DNA from 3 places in the Streptomyces sp. NBC_00224 genome. Region 3 is predicted to be linked to each of the others. Evidence: riboswitches for the same ligand, from Rfam matches in the RefSeq annotation. Region 3 holds a riboswitch; each other region holds the start of a gene.
What was found. A riboswitch is a leader RNA that binds a small molecule or an ion and turns the genes downstream of it on or off. The one in region 3 is predicted to bind thiamine pyrophosphate.

Region 1 (3,269 bases), 3.5 Mb from region 3:
GCCGCGCGCACCCGGCTCCAGGAGGAGCTGCTGCCGGACCTGATGTCGGTGGTGCGGCACATCTCGTGCGACGACGACACCACCCGCAAGACGCTGTGGCGGCTGCACGACGGGACGCTCGTCGAGTCGGTCCTGATGCGCTACCCCGACCGGGTGACCATGTGCATCTCCTCGCAGGCCGGCTGCGGTATGAACTGCCCGTTCTGCGCGACCGGCCAGGCGGGCCTGGACCGCAACCTGTCGACCGCCGAGATCGTGCACCAGATCGTCGACGGCATGCGCGCACTGCGCGACGGCGAGGTCCCCGGCGGCCCGGCGCGCCTGTCGAACATCGTCTTCATGGGCATGGGCGAGCCGCTCGCCAACTACAAGCGGGTCGTCGGCTCCATCCGCCGCCTCACCGACCCCGAGCCCGACGGCCTGGGCCTGTCCCAGCGCGGCATCACCGTCTCCACCGTCGGCCTGGTCCCGGCCATGCACCGCTTCGCCGACGAGGGCTTCAAGTGCCGCCTCGCCGTGTCGCTGCACGCGCCGGACGACGAGCTGCGCGACACCCTGGTCCCGGTCAACACGCGCTGGAAGGTCCGCGAGGTCCTGGACGCGGCGTGGGAGTACGCGGAGAAGTCCGGCCGCCGCATCTCGATCGAGTACGCACTGATCCGCGACATCAACGACCAGGCCTGGCGCGGTGACCTGCTCGGCCGCCTCCTCAAGGGCAAGCGCGTCCACGTCAACCTGATCCCGCTGAACCCGACGCCGGGCTCGAAGTGGACCGCCTCGCGCCCCGAGGACGAGAAGGCGTTCGTCGAGGCCATCGCCGCCCACGGGGTGCCGGTCACCGTCCGGGACACCCGTGGCCAGGAGATCGACGGAGCGTGCGGACAGCTCGCCGCGTCCGAGAGGTAGTCTGGGCTCGAAATTTGCATATTCCGACAGGGGAGCGCCACAGCGCTGAGAGTGCGACACCGTCAGGTCGCAGACCCTCTGAACCTTGCCCAGGTCATTCTGGGTAGGAAGTTCGGTCATCACTCAAGCTGTTGCGCCCTGCTCGCCGCCGCCCGGTGAGCAGGGCCGCGTCTCTTCCTGGTCCCACCAGGAGGATCCACAACCATGCGCAGTACGAAGAAGTTGGCGGCCGGCGCGCTCGCCGCCGCCCTCGGGGTCAGTACGCTCGCCGCGTGCGGCGGCAAGGACGACGGCGCCGGCAAGTCCGACGGCGGCACCATGTCCAAGACCGTCACGCTGGTCAGCCACGACTCGTTCGCCGCCTCCGACGCGGTGCTCAAGGAGTTCACCGCGCAGACCGGCTACACGGTCAAGGTCCTCAAGAGCGGCGACGCGGGCGCGGCGCTCAACCAGGAGATCCTCACCAAGGGTTCCCCGCGCGGCGACGTCTTCTTCGGCGTCGACAACACCCTGCTCTCGCGCGCCCTCGACAACGGGATCTTCACCCCGTACGAGGCGAAGGGCCTCGCCGCCGTCCCCGCGGCCGTCCAGCTCGACCAGGGCAGGCACCGGGTCACGCCGATCGACACCGGCGACATCTGCGTCAACTACGACAAGAAGTACTTCGCGGACAAGAAGCTCAGCCCGCCGAGCTCCTTCGCCGACCTGATCAAGCCCGAGTACAAGAACCTGCTGGTCACCGAGAACGCGGCGACCTCCTCGCCGGGCCTGGGCTTCCTGCTCGGCAGCGCCGCCCAGTACGGCGACGACGGCTGGCAGGACTACTGGAAGAAGCTCAAGGACAACGGCGTCAAGGTCGTCGACGGCTGGGAGCAGGCCTACAACCAGGACTTCTCCGGCTCGGCCGGCGGCAAGAAGGCCAAGGGCGACCGCCCGCTGGTCGTCTCCTACGCCTCCAGCCCGCCCGTCGAGGTCCTGTACGCCAAGCCGCAGCCCACCGAGGCCCCCACCGGCGTCGCCACCGGCACCTGCTTCCGCCAGACCGAGTTCGCCGGGCTCCTCAAGGGCGCCAAGAACGAGGCGGGCGGCAAGGCGCTCCTCGACTTCCTGATCTCCAAGAAGTTCCAGGAGGACATGCCGCTCAACATGTTCGTGAACCCGGTGCTCAAGGACGCCAAGCTGCCCGAGCTGTTCACCAAGTTCGGCGCCACGGTCACCGAAACGCACGACGTCGCTCCGGAGAAGATCTCCAAGAACCGTGAGCAGTGGGTCAAGTCGTGGTCCTCGCTCGTGCTGAAGTAAGCCGCACGCCCGGCGCGAAGAGGGTGCGCGCGAACGCGGTGCGGCTCGGCCTGATGGCCCTGCCGCTCGCGTTCTTCGCGCTCTTCTTCGCCTGGCCCGTGGCCGCGATCGTCGGCCGCGGGCTGCGCGTCGACGGCGTCTGGCACCTCGGCCGGATCGGCGAGGTGATCACCGACCCGGACATCGGGCACGTCCTGTGGTTCACCACCTGGCAGGCGCTCGCCTCCACCGCGCTCACCCTGCTGATCGCGCTGCCCGGCGCGTACGTCTTCGCGCGCTTCGACTTCCCCGGCCGCCAGCTGCTGCGGGCCGTGGTCACGGTCCCCTTCGTGCTGCCCACCGTCGTCGTCGGCACCGCCTTCCTGGCGCTGCTCGGCCGGGGCGGGCTCCTTGACGAGCTGTGGGGCGTACGGCTCGACACCACGGTGTGGGCGATCCTGCTCGCGCATGTCTTCTTCAACTACGCGGTCGTCGTACGGACCGTCGGCGGCCTGTGGGCACAGCTCGACCCGCGCCAGGAGGAAGCCGCCCGGGTCCTCGGCGCCTCCCGGTTCGCGGCGTGGCGCACGGTGACCCTGCCCGCGCTCGGGCCCGCCGTGGCGGCCGCCGCCCTGATGGTCTTCCTCTTCACGTTCACCTCGTTCGGCGTCGTGCAGATCCTCGGCGGCCCCACCTTCTCCACGCTCGAAGTGGAGATCTACCGCCAGACCGCCCAGCTCCTCGACCTGCCCACCGCCGCGGTCCTGACCCTCGTCCAGTTCGCCGCGGTCGGCGCGGTCCTCGCCGTGCACGCCTGGACGGTACGGCGGCGCGAGAGCGCCCTGAAGCTCGTCGACCCCGCGCGCACGGCCCGGCGCCCGCGCGGCGCGGGACAGTGGACGCTGCTCGCGGCGGTGCTGGCCGTGGTGGCCGTACTGATCCTGCTGCCGCTGGGCGTGCTGGTCGCCCGCTCCCTGGACACCCCCGACGGCTACGGCTTCGGCTACTTCCGCTCCCTCCAGTCGGTGGGGGCGGGCGGAACGTTCCTGGTGCCGCCGCTGGAGGCGGTGTGGAACTCCGTG
Region 2 (3,269 bases), 1.8 Mb from region 3:
GCAGCGCCGCGCCCGCGTACGCCAGGACCAGGGTGTTGACCACCGACGCGATGTGGTCGCGGCCGATCCGGATGCCCGCCCGGTACAGCCCGCGCGGACCCATCGTCGGATTGGCCTCGTGGAGCTCCCAGACCGCCGACGTCTGGGTGACCGTCACATCGTCGAGCACCCCGAGCGATCCGATGATCACGCCGGCCAGCAGCAGACCGGACATGTCGATGTTCGGGTACAGCGCGTGGATCAGGCCGGTGTTGTCGTCGGTGTTACCGGTCAGCGAGGCCCAGCCGATGAAGAGCGACCCGAGCAGCCCGATCAGGACGAGCGAGACCAGCGTGCCGAGCACGGCGACCGAGGTGCGCGCCGACAGGCCGTGGCACATGTACAGCGCGATCAGCATGATCGCGCTCGACCCGACCACCGCGACCAGCAGCGGATTGGAGCCCTGGAGGATCGCCGGCAGGATGAACAGGGTCAGCACGGCGAACGAGACGACCAGCGCGACGAGCGCCATCACCCCGCGCAGCCGGCCGACGACCACGACCGCGAGGGCGAAGATGCCCGCGAGCAGCGCCATCGGGAGCCGCCGGTTCACATCGGTCACCGAATACTGCAGGTCGTGCGGGGCGTCGGGGGCGTACGCGACGATCACGCCCTGCCCCTTGTGCAGTTGGCGCGGAGCGTCCGGCTGGACGATCTCGGTGAAGGTGCGGCCCTTCTCCTTGCCGCTGGTGACCTCGATGGTCGCCTTGGCGCACAGGCCCCGATCGGAGCGCTCGGCCTCCTGGCCCTTGGCGGTCGAGGTGTTGCCGTTCGACGGGGTCTGACCGCCGTTGACCGTCTTGCAGTCGACCTTCTGGAGTGCGACGACCTTCGCCTGCTGGGTCTGGCGGTCGAAGCCGACTCCGGTGCGCTGGTGGGACGGGGATCCCCCGGGCCACAGCACGGCCAGGCCGACGAGCACCGCGACCGAGAAAGGGATCAGCACGGCGGCGATCACCTTGCGGAGATGCTTGGAGACGGGCGCCGCGGGACCGTGGCTGTGCGTGTGCCCGGAGGTCTGGCCGTGCGGGTGTCCGTGGGCGTCTTCGGGGGGCTGCTCTGCTGACGTCACCGCCCGATCATCGCAAGAACGGTGGGGCCCCTCTGTTCAGCGCGCTGGCGATGACGCTAGCGTGGTGACACCTTTGCACACGCGGGAGCTCGGAGCACCGGGCTGAGAGGGCGCTGAAAGCCGTACGAACCGTACGGAAGTGGCTGCGCCGACCGCCGAACCTGTTACCGGGTAATGCCGGCGTAGGGAGTAGGTCTCATGACCGTTCAGGACGCACGCACGCCTGCCTCGAATCAGAGCGAGGCCGGGAAGTCCATCGGCTGGCACAAGGGATACGTCGAGGGCTCGCGCCCCGACCTCCGGGTGCCGGTCCGCCAGGTGCACCTCACCAACGGCAAGGACGTCACGCTGTACGACACGTCCGGGCCGTACACGGACCCGAACATCGAGACGGACGTCCGCCGCGGACTCGCCCCGCTCCGGGAGAACTGGATCATCGCGCGCGGGGACACCGAGGAGTACGCGGGCCGCCCCGTGCGCCCCGAGGACGACGGCATCAAGCACACCTCGCCGCGTGGCGGGCTGAAGAACCTCGACGCGGTGTTCCCGGGCCGGCCGCGCCAGCCGCGCCGGGGCCGAGGCGGCCAGGCCGTCACCCAGCTCGCGTACGCCCGCCGGGGCGAGATCACCCCGGAGATGGAGTACGTCGCGATCCGCGAGAACGTCTCGCCCGAGGTCGTGCGCGAGGAGATCGCGGCCGGGCGCGCGGTGCTGCCCGCCAACGTCAACCACCCCGAGATCGAGCCGATGATCATCGGCAAGCGGTTCCTGGTGAAGGTCAACGCCAACATCGGCAACTCCGCCGTCACCTCCTCCATCGAGGAGGAGGTCGACAAGATGACCTGGGCCACCCGCTGGGGCGCCGACACGGTCATGGACCTCTCCACCGGCCGCAACATCCACACCACCCGCGAGTGGGTGCTGCGCAACTCCCCCGTCCCGATCGGCACCGTGCCGCTCTACCAGGCGCTGGAGAAGGTCGACGGCCGCGCCGAGGAGCTGACCTGGGACGTCTACAAGGACACGGTCATCGAGCAGGCCGAGCAGGGCGTCGACTACATGACGGTCCACGCCGGGGTGCTCCTGCGGTACGTGCCGCTCACCGCCCGCCGCAAGACCGGCATCGTCTCGCGCGGCGGCTCGATCATGGCCGCCTGGTGCCTCGCGCACCACAAGGAGTCGTTCCTGTACGAGAACTTCGAGGAGCTGTGCGAGATCCTCGCGGCGTACGACGTGACGTACTCCCTGGGCGACGGCCTGCGCCCGGGCTCCATCGCGGACGCCAACGACGAGGCGCAGTTCGCCGAGCTGCGCACGCTCGGTGAGCTCAACACGATCGCCAAGCGCCACAACGTCCAGACGATGATCGAGGGCCCGGGCCACGTCCCGATGCACAAGATCAAGGAGAACATCGACCTCCAGCAGGAGATCTGCGAGGAGGCGCCGTTCTACACGCTCGGCCCGCTGACCACCGACGTCGCCCCGGCGTACGACCACATCACCTCCGGCATCGGCGCGGCGATGATCGCCTGGTGGGGCACCGCGATGCTCTGCTACGTCACGCCCAAGGAGCACCTGGGCCTGCCGAACCGCGACGACGTGAAGACGGGCGTCATCACCTACAAGATCGCGGCGCACGCGGCCGACCTCGCCAAGGGGCACCCGGGCGCCCAGGACTGGGACGACGCGCTCTCGGACGCCCGCTTCGAGTTCCGCTGGGAGGACCAGTTCAATCTGGCCCTCGACCCGGACACCGCCCGGGAGTTCCACGACGAGACGCTGCCCGCCGAGCCGGCGAAGACCGCGCACTTCTGCTCGATGTGCGGGCCGAAGTTCTGCTCGATGAAGATCTCGCAGGACATCCGGCGCCAGCACGGCGGGGATCTGGCGGCGGGGGACATCGAGGCCGGGATGGCGGAGAAGTCCAAGGAGTTCGCCGAGGCGGGCAACCGCGTCTATCTGCCGATCGCGGAGTGACGTCCGCGTACCGATGTTTCACGTGAAACAGCGATCCCTGTTTCACGTGAAACATGCGCGGCCGTGGTTTCACGTGAAACGAACGCGCCGGTGGTTTCCCGGTGGGATCCCGGCGGTTTCACGTGAAACGGGCGCCCCGAAGCCGGTCACTCCGGCTGGTGTTCGGGGCCCCCGAAGTCGG
Region 3 (3,269 bases):
CCAGATCGCGCGGTCGGCCGACGGCCAGGAGGGCGACGAGCCGCCCCTCGCGCAGCCAGCAGACCGTCCACGCGGCGCCTTCCGGGTCGCCGCGCCACAGCAGCCGGTCGGCGCCGCCGTGGTGGCCGACGTACTGCACGAACCTGCCGAACTGCTCGGACCAGAAGTACGGCACCGGGTCGTACGGCCGGACCGCCTCGCCGACGATGTCCGCCGCCACCGTGCGCGGCCCCTGCAGCGCGTTGTCCCAGTGGTGGATGAGCAGCCGCTCTCCGTACCTTCCCGAAGGGAAGGAGGCGCAGTCCCCGACCGCGTAGACGTCGGGCAGCGAGGTGCGCAGCCGGTCGTCGGCCGTGACCGCGCCCTCCGCACCCCGCTCGATGCCGGTTCCCGCCAGCCAGTCGGTGGTGGGCCGGGCGCCGATGCCGACGACGACCGCGTCGGCCGGGAGCCGGCGGCCGTCCGCCAGGACGACGGCTCCGGGTTCGACGGCCGCCACGCGCGCGTGGGTGAGCAGTTCGGCGCCGCTCTCCGCGTACCAGCCGGCCATCGGCTCGGTGACCTCGGCGGGCAGCGCGCCCGCCAGCGGGCGGTCGGCGGCCTCCACGACGGTGACCGCGCACCCCGCCTCGCGCGCGGCCGTGGCGAACTCGGCCCCGATCCAGCCCGCCCCGACGACCACGACGCGGCGCTGGGCGCTCAGTACCGCGCGCAGCCGCCCGGCGTCGTCGAGGGTGCGCAGCAGATGGACGTCGGGAAGGCCCTCGATGCCGGGCAGCGTGATCGGCTCCGCGCCGGAGGCGATCACCAGCGCGTCGTACGGGACGGGCCCGGACGCGGTGTCGATCTCGTGCTCACGCGCGCGTACGTCCGTGACGGTCTCGCCCAGGCGCAGCTCGACTCCGAGGCCCTCGAAGTCCACCTCGAAGGCTGAACCCTCGGCCTTGCCGAGCAGCACCGCCTTGGAGAGCGGTGGCCGGTCGTACGGCTGGTGGGGCTCGGCGCCGATGAGGGTGATCCGGCCGGGAAAGCCCTGTTCGCGCAGGGCCACGGCGGTCTGGACCCCGGCCATGCCCGCGCCGACGACCACCACGTGGCGCTGTTCGGAATGCGTCTGCTTTTCGCTCACCCGATCACCATAAACATCTGACAGTTCGTCAGGAAACCGGTCAGGCGTTAGCCTGACGCACGTACAAGCACTCGCGGGAGCCCGGACGCACCGGGCTGAGAGGGAGGCTGCAGCGGCCTCCGACCGTACGAACCTGATCCGGGTCATGCCGGCGAAGGGAGGGGCTGGACGCCCATGCAGTCATCCCAAAACGGGGCAATTCCCCACGGGTCGGACGTACTGGTGGTGGGGGGCGGCATCATCGGCCTCGTCACGGCCTGGCGGGCGGCGCAGCGCGGTATGCGCACCGCGCTCGCCGACCCCGCGCCCGGCGGCGGCGCCGCCCAGGTCGCGGCGGGCATGCTCGCCGCCGTCACCGAGCTCCACTACGGCGAGGAGACCCTGCTCGGCCTCAACCTGGCCTCCGCCAGGCGCTACCCGGACTTCGTGGCCGAGCTGGAGCAGGCGAGCGGCCTCGGCACCGGCTACCGCGCCTGCGGCACCCTCGCGGTGGCCCTGGACGCCGACGACCGTGCCCATCTGCGCGAGCTGCACGCGCTCCAGCAGCGCTCGGGGCTCGACTCCCAGTGGCTGACCGGGCGCGAGTGCCGCCGCCTCGAACCGATGCTGGCGCCCGGGGTGCGCGGCGGACTGCGGGTCGACGGCGACCACCAGATCGACCCGCGCCGCCTCACCAGGGCCCTGCTCACGGCGTGCGAGCGGGCCGGGGTGGTGTTCCACCGCGCCTGGGCCGAACGGCTCTCGGTGGTCCGCGAGCGGGCCGCGGGGGCCGTCCTGGCCGACGGCACCGAGCTCGCCGCCGACCAGGTCGTCCTCGCGGGCGGCAGCCTCAGCGGACGGCTCGCCGGGGTCCCGGAGGAGCTGCGGCCGCCGGTGCGCCCGGTCAAGGGCCAGGTGCTGCGGCTGACCGTGCCGCCCGCGTACGCGCCGTTCCTGTCCCGCACGGTCCGCGCGGTGGTCCGCGGCAGCCACGTCTACCTGGTGCCGCGCGCCGACGGCGAGCTCGTCGTCGGCGCCACCAGCGAGGAGCTGGGCTGGGACACCACGGTCACCGCGGGCGGCGTCTACGAGCTGCTGCGCGACGCGCACGAGCTGGTGCCCGGCATCACCGAACTGCCGCTGACCGAGACCCGCGCGGGGCTGCGCCCCGGCTCCCCCGACAACGCGCCGCTGCTCGGCCCGACCGCCCTGCCCGGCCTGCACCTGGCCACCGGCCACTACCGCAACGGGGTGCTGCTCACCCCCGTCACCGGCGACGCGCTGGCGCACGCGCTGGCCACCGGCGAACTGCCCGACGAGGCGCGCCCCTTCACCCCCCGCCGTTTCACCTCCGCCCCGGTGGAGTCCGTACCGCAGGAGCTGACCGCATGACCGTCTCCCCGACGACCGTCTCCGTCAACGGCGAGGCGCGCGACCTCGCCGCCGGCACCACACTGGACGTACTCGTCGCCACCCTGACCCCGGCACCCGCGGGCGTCGCCGCCGCCGTCAACGAGGCGGTCGTACCGCGCAGCGAATGGCCGCGCACCACGCTCGGCGACGGCGACCGCGTCGAGGTCCTGACCGCCGTCCAGGGAGGCTGAGCCATGGCCGACGACCTGTTCACCCTCGGCGGTACGACCTTCACCTCGCGGCTGATCATGGGCACCGGCGGGGCGCCGAGCCTCGACATCCTGGAGCGCTCGCTCGCCGCCTCCGGCACCGAGCTGACGACCGTCGCGATGCGCCGCCTCGACCCGACGGTGCAGGGCTCGGTCCTGTCCGTCCTGGAGAAGCTGAACATCAGCGTGCTGCCGAACACGGCGGGCTGCTTCACCGCCGGGGAGGCCGTACTGACCGCCCGCCTCGCGCGCGAGGCGCTCGGCACGGACTGGGTCAAGCTGGAGGTGGTCGCCGACGAGCGCACCCTGCTGCCCGATCCGATCGAGCTCCTGGACGCGGCGGAAGTGCTGGTCGACGACGGTTTCACGGTGCTGCCGTACACCAACGACGACCCGGTGCTCGCCCGGAAGCTGGAGGACGTGGGATGCGCGGCGATCATGCCGCTCGGCTCCCCCATCGGCTCCGGGCTCGGCATCCGCAACCCGCACAACTTCGAGCTGATCGTGGACCGCGCCACCGTCCCGGTCGTCCTCGACGC

Region 1: it holds a riboswitch for thiamine pyrophosphate, as region 3 does, so the genes downstream of both, OG965_RS29035 (thiamine ABC transporter substrate binding subunit) here and thiO (glycine oxidase ThiO) in region 3, are expected to answer to the same signal.
Region 2: it holds a riboswitch for thiamine pyrophosphate, as region 3 does, so the genes downstream of both, thiC (phosphomethylpyrimidine synthase ThiC) here and thiO (glycine oxidase ThiO) in region 3, are expected to answer to the same signal.

The regions. Positions count from the first base shown of each region.
Region 1 is NZ_CP108106.1:6,470,167-6,473,435, forward strand. Features, by position in the region: gene rlmN (23S rRNA (adenine(2503)-C(2))-methyltransferase RlmN) at 1-906, shown strand, start outside; TPP riboswitch at 925-1,034, shown strand; gene OG965_RS29035 (thiamine ABC transporter substrate binding subunit) at 1,111-2,208, shown strand; gene OG965_RS29040 (ABC transporter permease) at 2,247-3,269, shown strand, end outside.
Region 2 is NZ_CP108106.1:4,834,110-4,837,378, forward strand. Features, by position in the region: gene OG965_RS21555 (YibE/F family protein) at 1-1,111, opposite strand, end outside; TPP riboswitch at 1,183-1,317, shown strand; gene thiC (phosphomethylpyrimidine synthase ThiC) at 1,310-3,088, shown strand; gene OG965_RS21565 (hypothetical protein) at 3,235-3,269, opposite strand, start outside.
Region 3 is NZ_CP108106.1:2,985,377-2,988,645, forward strand. Features, by position in the region: gene OG965_RS13310 (NAD(P)/FAD-dependent oxidoreductase) at 1-1,072, opposite strand, end outside; TPP riboswitch at 1,193-1,306, shown strand; gene thiO (glycine oxidase ThiO) at 1,304-2,500, shown strand; gene thiS (sulfur carrier protein ThiS) at 2,497-2,712, shown strand; gene OG965_RS13325 (thiazole synthase) at 2,716-3,269, shown strand, end outside.